Regions from separate parts of the Bacillus sp. N6 genome, predicted to be linked through region 2. Evidence: predicted binding sites of a transcription regulator. Region 2 holds the regulator's gene; the other holds the start of a gene.

Region 1 (4,398 bases), 690 kb from region 2:
AACCACGTAATCCAGTATCGAATGAAACAGCGCTTGCAAATGAAGTTCGTCAAGCTGTTGCAAATGAAGTTGGAAACAGAAACGTATATGTTTCTGTAAGAAATGATATGTTTACTCGTGTCGATGCAATGAGTACTCGTCTACGTAACGGTACAGTTACAAACGATTTTAATCGTGACATAGTGAATATGTTCCGAGACATTCGTTACGGTTTAACTGGTACAGTACGATAGCAAAACAAAAGAGGAAGGGGTAGCCCTTCCTCTTTATTCATCGTTGTCTTGTAAACGACGTTTTTTAATAAAATAACCAACGGAGTAAGAAACTAAAAAGCATATGAAAAGAATACTACCTGTTAAAATAGCTTCAAACAGTGGTCTTTCTGGACTGAAAATAATATAAATAATAGCCATAACGATTCCTACAATAAGGGAGCGGAAGACAAGTTTATAATAAGGAGTTAATTTTATTTCCTTTTCACTTTCTTCTACATCGATTGAAACACTTAACTGTAAATAACTAAGGACGATACTTGTAAGAATAAATAATAGCCATAATGGAGATTTCGTAATTTGATCCATTCCTTCAGTGAATCCGATATAGCCTAAAATGCCAATTATACCAAGCGATTGAAAAAGAAAGGCAATACGTATGTTTTTTAATGTTTTCAGAATGAGACGTTCATCCTTTATTTTTTTCACAATATCCATCTCCTGTTTATTATGATTTCGCTGTTATATTAATTGTAACATATATATTACTTTTATCAATTTATAATTTACATACTATTCAGTTGGATAAAAGAGGGAATAAAATATTTTTATAAACATGTTGCACTTATACTTTATTAATGTTATATTAACAAAGCGATGAGCTAATTTACGTAAGACGAGAGATATGCTTAAGTGCTAAACACGCGAATGTGGTCGCCTGGTCTCTCGCCGTAAACGCATCAAGACGCCTGCTTTGCAGGCGTCTTTCATTTTATATAAAAGTAAATGATACATGCAGATGAGGTAAACCCTTATCTGCATTTTTTATTTTTCGAAAGAAATGTAATATGGATAAAACCACCATTTCCGGAAAAACTACTAATGAAAGTATGATCTTGCCTAAAAGAGGTGAACGGAAATGAAATGGATACTGATTGCGATGCAAGCTTTCGTTATGATGTTTTGTTTCGTTTATGAAACGAATGTGAAGGCGGAAGGGCCAGTACCAGAAGTAACGGAAAAAGAACCTGAGGTTACAATTTTATTAGAGCGTATGTATGTTGATGGAGAAGTAAGTGAGGAAATACTTACAGAAAAAGTAGCGGATTTAGAAAAGTTTTTACAGCAATATAAAGAATGGCAACTTGTTGATCGTGATGATGTACAAATCGTATTACAAAAGAAAGTTGATGATATTTCTCCGTTATTGAAAACGAGCGGGTATTTTGGTGTTTCAGAGGAAGGGATATTACAAATTTTCAAAGGTGTGCCAAAAAGTGATAATGCGATCCATTCTTTCTTTCAAATTGATATGAAAAAGCTTGAGAGTTATGAGCGTGCGAAATTGAAGCGTGGTATTCGGATTAAATCAAAAGAAGGTTTTGTAAAGACGATTGAAAAAATGAAACAATACGCAGTGCAAAATAAGAAAAAAAGCAGCTCATGGTGAGCTGCTTTTTTTTCTTATTTGTTTTTAGCTAAAATTTCTTTTGCGATTTCATCAATTAGCATATCTTTTCCGATTGGATTGAATGCTTTCGTATTGAAGACTTCATTTGATACTTCATATACGTGATTATTTTTAACTGCTTTATTGTCTTTCCAAACGGCACTGTTTTTGTAGTCTTCGTAAACTTTATCAGCTTCGCCGCCGAAGTTTACAATAAACATTTGGTCAGGCTGGAATGCAACTAGACCTTCTAGTGATACTTGCGCCATCGTTTGTTTTAAATCCGTACCTTTTGTTGCTGGAAGTTTTAAGTCATTAAAGATGATGTCACCGTATCCGAAGCTACCATATACACGGAAGTTTTGTGGTGTAACTGCAACGAACATAAAGTTCTCATCTTTTGTTTTCTCTTTAATTTTTTTAGATAAAGAGTCTGCTTTCTTATCGTAGTCTGCAATCCATTTGTCTGCTTTCTTCTCTTCGTCAAATAGCTTACCTACTTCTTTAAACTTACCACGCCAGTCTTCTAAGTTTGTTTCTAGAACAACTGTAGGTGCAACCTTTTCTAGTTGATCATAAATTTTTAATTGACGGTTGTTTAAAATAATTAAGTCTGGTTTTAAAGCAGTAACAGCTTCTAAATCAACTTTAGGTGCCCAGTACCAACCAACTGCTTTTACTCCATCTAATTTGTCTGTTAAGTGATTTTGGATTTTATCTTTATATGTATTTGCTGTACCAACAGGTTTGTGTCCAAGAAGTAATAGTTCTTCTGTTGATCCAGATAAGTCAACAATTCTCTTTGGATTTACTGGAATTGTAGCTTCACCTTTAGCATGTTTTACAACTTTTGTTTTCGGTTGTTCTTTTGCTTTTGATTCTTCTTTTTGAGAAGAACAGCCAACGATAGAAAGAACAACAAGCATAATAGTAAATAAAATAAATAGCTTACGTTTCATCCTGATGTAACCCCTTTAATTAGTATTGATAATCATTATCGACCTCTGTATATTAAGGTGCTTTAACCTTTCTGTCAATGGAAAATAACAGAAGTTTCAAGTGGAGAACATTTGTTGGGGCAGTCTCGCTTTTCTATCATTAAATATGTTAAAATGGAATACATGATTTAAGAGGGAGAGATCGTATTTTGTTTGAATATGTTACAGGTTACGTGGAGTATGTAGGGCCGGAATATGTCGTAATTGACCATAATGGAATTGGTTATCAAATTTTCACACCGAATCCGTATGTATTTCAAAGAAGTAAGCAAGAAATCCGTGTCTATACATATCATTATGTGAGAGAAGATATTATGGCACTTTACGGGTTTAAAACACGTGAAGAGCGTTTATTATTTACAAAGTTGTTAGGCGTGTCTGGCATTGGGCCAAAAGGCGCTCTTGCAATTTTAGCTTCTGGTCAAACAGGACAGGTCGTTCAAGCGATTGAGCATGAAGATGAGAAGTTTTTAGTGAAATTCCCAGGCGTCGGAAAGAAAACAGCACGCCAAATGATTTTAGATTTAAAAGGAAAACTAGCAGATGTCGTACCAGATGCATTTGTGGATTTATTCTCAGACACAGAACGTTTTGATGAGAAGAAAGGTTCATCAGCTGAGCTTGATGAGGCACTGGAAGCTCTGCGCGCACTTGGATACGCAGAACGCGAAGTTTCTCGCGTTGTACCAGAGTTATTAAAAGAATCATTAACGACGGATCAGTATATTAAAAAGGCACTTAGTCTTTTACTAAATGGTAAGAGGTGAGTATAATGGACGAACGTCTCCTTTCAGGGGAATCTGCATATGAAGATGCGGATTTAGAATATTCATTACGGCCACAGACGCTCCGTCAGTATATTGGCCAAGATAAAGCGAAACATAATTTAGAAGTATTTATTGAAGCAGCGAAAATGCGTGAAGAAACGTTAGATCACGTGCTTTTATATGGACCGCCAGGTCTTGGTAAAACGACGCTTGCGAATATTATTGCAAATGAGATGGGCGTTAATGTTAGAACAACTTCAGGTCCCGCGATTGAAAGACCAGGAGATTTAGCTGCTGTATTAACAGCGCTTCAGCCAGGGGATGTATTATTTATTGATGAAATTCATCGTTTGCATAGATCAATTGAAGAAGTATTGTATCCTGCGATGGAAGACTTTTGCCTTGATATCGTAATTGGAAAAGGGCCTTCAGCACGTTCTGTACGCCTAGATTTACCGCCATTTACATTAGTTGGAGCAACGACACGCGCCGGAGCATTATCGGCACCGCTTCGTGACCGCTTCGGTGTACTTTCAAGGTTAGAGTACTACACAGTAGATCAGCTTTCTGCGATTGTTGAACGTACAGCAGAAGTGTTTGAAGTTGAAATCGATTCGTTAGCTGCATTAGAAATTGCAAGACGTGCTCGTGGTACACCTCGTATTGCGAATCGTCTTTTAAGACGTGTACGTGATTTCGCGCAAGTTCGTGGTAACGGAACGGTTACGATGGAAATTACGCAAATGGCATTAGAGCTACTGCAAGTAGATAAATTAGGTCTAGATCATATTGATCATAAATTACTGCTTGGTATTATTGAGAAATTCCGTGGTGGTCCAGTTGGATTAGAAACGGTTTCAGCAACAATTGGAGAAGAATCTCATACGATTGAAGATGTGTATGAGCCGTATTTATTACAAATTGGCTTTTTACAACGAACGCCAAGGGGCCGAATTGTAACGCCGCTTGCG
Region 2 (4,398 bases):
GTAAGTTTTATATAATTTGTGAAATGAAAAAGCCTTGATACTACGGTATCAGGGCTTTTTTAGTGAAGTTATTGGATATGTTAACTACTAGATAATGGATTGTTTTTGGTTATTTTGAATCATGTTACTAAGAAAATCTTTTCAAAAGAATTGATCTTATCTTTTTTAATCACTTGTGCTAAAACTTAATAATTCTTTACTGCCTTGTACAACGCGAGCAATGATTTTTATGTCCTCATCTGCAAGGCTATAAGTTTGTGGCTTGTGAATCAGATTATTACTCAATGATATTAACGTAATGATGCTCAGTTATAACACAGTCTTATTCAGAATTTCGTTAGTTCATTTTCTAAATTTAGGGAATAAATATAGCTTAGTACCTTGCAATAAATAATACTAAGTGGTATATTATGGATAAAACAGGTACCGTGTATTGAACAGTACTAAGATAGGAAAGGAGGATAACACTTGAACGTTCAGTTTAAAAAAGGTGTGCTTGAACTTTGTGTATTAGCACTTGTAAAACGTAAAGATAGTTACGGTTATGAACTTGTTCAGCAAATTTCTAATAAATTTTTAATATCGGAAGGGTCAGTATATCCTTTGTTACGTCGTTTGACGAAAGAAGGGTATTTTCAAACGTATTTAAAGGAATCTACAGAAGGGCCACCTCGTAAATATTATCAATTAACAGAGCAAGGGGAGACGCAATTTCATTTGTTAGTAACAGAATGGCGTGATTTTGCGAAAGGGGTACAAGAAATTATTGAAGGGGTGGAATGGGATGAGTAAAGAAGGGTTTCTTAAAGAATTATCAAGTTATCTTAGAAAGTTACCAGAGGAAGAGAGGCAAGATATTTTATTGGATTATGAAGAGCACTTTCAGTTTGGACTAGAAGAGGGGAAAACTGAATCAGAAATAATTCAGGGCCTTGGTTCTCCGAAAGTAATCGCAAAAGAGTTACTTGCGATGTATCGCTTCGATGAAATGAAAAAAAATCCATCGACTTCAAATGTGACAAGAGCTGTTATGGCAGCGATTGGACTTAGTTTGTTTAATTTTATTATTGTGTTAGGCCCGTTAGTCGCAATTATTGCTTTTATATTTTCTTTTTGGATTGGTGGTATTGCTAGTGTAGTAACACCATTTTTCGTTATTGGAAAAGTATTTATGGGTACTTTTATATGGTTGGATCTTTTCGTTAGTATAACGTTTGTTGGAGTAGGTTTATTGTTATGTATTATCGCTTTTTATAGTACAAAGTGGTTTAAGAGATTGTGTGTACGATATGTAATATGGAACTTCAAAATGATAAAAGGAGAGTAAATGATGAAAAAACTATTTTTAATCGCTATCGCTTGTATCATTATTGGAGTAATAGGAATTTCCCAAACATATGAAAAAGCAGTACAAACTGCTGAAAAAGGCGATAAAGAAGATGTAATTAAAAACGAAACATTAAAAAATATAGAAGTTAAGTTAGATGCCGGAGATATTGTTATCCAAAAATCTCCTGATTCTTCTTTTTATGTAAAGCAATCAGGAGATGTACGTAAACAAGAGATTCGTATTGCAGAAGATGGTGACACATTAAAAATTATTGGGGAAAGAGAAAAAGGTGCTTCATTTGATTTTTCTTTTTATGATTTTAGGTTTCAAACGTCTAAATTGACTCTCCTTGTGCCCGAACGCTCTTATCAAGATGTAAAAGTAAATTCATCTGCTGGACAAATCGAAATGAGTGATGTGAAAAGTGATAGCGTAAGTGTTAGAACACTTGCTGGAGAAGTAGAGTTGAAACAAGTAACGGCTAAGAATGTGGAGGGATCGACAAAAGCTGGTGAGGTGAACTTTAAGAAGGTATTAGGGAAAGTGACCGCAAAAACAACAAGTGGGGAAATAAATATTCAAGATCATGATTCCAAGTATAATCTAGAAGCAAGTTCAACTGCGGGAGATATAGATATTACTTTATCGGAAAAACCACAAGATGCGGTAATTACTGGGCAAAGTGCTGCCGGAGATGTAACAATTTTTAATGAAGAAAATAATAACGTAACAATTGGAAATGGTAGTAAAAAGATTAGCGGTAAAACGGCTGCGGGAGATGTGACGATTGAAACTCGTTAATAAGAAATAGAATGTATGGAAATCTATCAAAATACAAAAAAAAGAAGATAATTACCGTATATTAATAAGGTAATTATCTTCTTTTTATTACTTTTAATGTAAATCACGATATACGCCAATTACTTTCCCGATAACTGACACTTGTTTTAAAATGATAGGTTCTAATGAAGAGTTTTCTGGTTGTAGACGGAAATGGTCTTTTTCTTTATAGAAACGTTTAACAGTTGCTTCGTTATCTTCTGTTAAAGCGACTACAATTTCACCATTATATGCAGACTGTTGTTGGCGAACAACAACTAAATCTCCATCGAAAATACCAGCTTCAATCATACTATCTCCAGAAATACGTAACATGAACACTTGGTCTGCTCCAGCAACAATACTAGCTGGAAGTGGGAAATGTTCCTCTACGCTTTCAACCGCTGTAATTGGTAAACCGGCAGTAACTTTTCCGACAATTGGAACTTGAATAACAGATTGTGTTTCCGTATCCATTCGGTCTTCACCTAAAATTTCAATGGCACGTGGTTTTGTTGGATCGCGTCGAATGTATCCTTTTTCTTCTAATCGTGATAAATGTCCGTGCACTGTAGAACTAGAAGCGAGGCCGACTGCTTGACCAATTTCACGTACGGAAGGTGGATATCCTTTTTCTTGTACTTTTAGCTTAATAAAGTCGAGAATGTCTTGCTGGCGTTTCGTTAACTTTTCCATGTTTTCTAACACCTCGTTTTCTTTCATTTTTCTTATTAATAAGTATAACATGTGAAAAAACATTCTACAAACATAAGTTCGAACAAATGGCGGATTTATGTTACACTATAGGGAAATAATAGTGAGAAAGAGGGGTTCAAAATGAATGCAATTATTTATGCACGTGTGAGTACAACGAAAGAAGCGCAAGAAACATCATTATTACGTCAAAAAGATGAATTATTGCATTTAGCTGAGCGCTATCAAATGAATGTTACTAAGGTGATTGAAGAGCAGGCTAGTGGATATACAATTGAACGTGACGGTATATTAGAGGTGTTGGATGCAATTCGAGACGAACAAATTGATGTGTTACTTATACAAGATGAAACGCGCCTTGGTAGAGGAAATGCGAAGATCGCATTAATGCATTGTTTACATAAAGAAGGTATAAAAGTATATACGCATACACATAATGGTAAATTACAATTGTCGGATTCTGATTCGATGGTATTAGATATTATTGGTATTGTTGAAGAATATCAAAGAAAGATTCATAATTTGAAAATTAAACGAGGTATGCAACGTGCAGTAGAAAAAGGTTATCGTCCAGAAAATAATTTGAAAAATCGTCATTTAAGTGTAGGAAGAGAGAAAAAAGAAGTGCCAATTGAGGAAATTGTACGTTTGCGAAAAAGTGAACTCACGTTTGAAGAAATTGCAGCAACATTACGTGGATTTGGTCATAATGTTTCAAAGGCGACTGTACATCGTAGATATGTAGAGTATACGAAGCAATTGCTTGATAAAGAAGAGTAACTATTGTATGATAATAATCAGTTTTGATTAGAAGGGGGATTCGAGATGATTAATCACGAACTCGTTGAACGCATTAACTTCTTAGCGAAAAAAGCAAAAGCTGAAGGTTTAACTGAAGAAGAGCAACGTGAGCGTCAATCGCTACGTGAACAATATTTAAAAGGATTTCGTCAAAATATGTTAAACGAACTTAAAGGAATTAAAGTTGTTAATGAAGAAGGTACAGATGTTACACCGACGAAATTAAAAGCTTTAAAAAAGCAAGATAATGCAAAATTAAATTAAAAGATGGGCGAAGCCCATCTTTTTTTATTTGTAAAAAATCGTTATTTAATAACTTTCCAGTTGTTATTAACTGTTGCTTCTATCGTTTTATGTTCCAATATATAATTAGCGATAAGTTCAGACATATCTGTGGGTATATCTTTTACTACCGGTTTGTTTTGAAACATAAAGAAATTTCCCCCGCCACTTGCACGATAATTATTCATTACAACTTCATATTCTTCATTCATATTAAGAGGAGCACTGTTATGCTGTAAAGATTCTACTCTTTCACCAATTGGTTTTGAAATGTTTAATACATATGAAATCCCTTCCCACATATCATAATTATAATGTTGTGGTTTTGGTTCTATGTAGGTAGGACTTACGATGATGGATCCATCTGTTTTTAATGTGAAATAAGAAGCAGAGAGTTCAAGAGCGGCTTTTATATCAGCTCCAGTTATTCTAATTACTTTTAATGTGTTTGG

The links. The regulator LexA, encoded in region 2, represses DNA repair genes until DNA is damaged. The targets are predictions, from matches to a motif close to CGAACATATGTTCG.
Region 1: the regulator LexA is predicted to act here: its motif matches at 2,726-2,739, upstream of ruvA (Holliday junction DNA helicase RuvA).

Annotation. Positions count from the first base shown of each region.
Region 1 covers NZ_CM127843.1:4,322,658-4,327,055, reverse strand. Annotated here, with positions in the region: gene ACUXVC_RS22285 (YhcN/YlaJ family sporulation lipoprotein) at 1-233, shown strand, start outside; gene ACUXVC_RS22280 (branched-chain amino acid ABC transporter substrate-binding protein) at 267-701, opposite strand; gene ACUXVC_RS22275 (BofC C-terminal domain-containing protein) at 1,132-1,662, shown strand; gene ACUXVC_RS22270 (iron-hydroxamate ABC transporter substrate-binding protein) at 1,677-2,621, opposite strand; gene ruvA (Holliday junction DNA helicase RuvA) at 2,810-3,427, shown strand; gene ruvB (Holliday junction branch migration DNA helicase RuvB) at 3,433-4,398, shown strand, end outside.
Region 2 covers NZ_CM127843.1:3,630,724-3,635,121, reverse strand. Annotated here, with positions in the region: gene ACUXVC_RS18635 (PadR family transcriptional regulator) at 469-792, shown strand; gene ACUXVC_RS18630 (DUF1700 domain-containing protein) at 785-1,327, shown strand; gene ACUXVC_RS18625 (DUF4097 family beta strand repeat-containing protein) at 1,328-2,131, shown strand; gene lexA (transcriptional repressor LexA) at 2,225-2,845, opposite strand; gene ACUXVC_RS18615 (YneB family resolvase-like protein) at 2,987-3,643, shown strand; gene ACUXVC_RS18610 (DUF896 domain-containing protein) at 3,689-3,928, shown strand; gene ACUXVC_RS18605 (bifunctional metallophosphatase/5'-nucleotidase) at 3,970-4,398, opposite strand, start outside.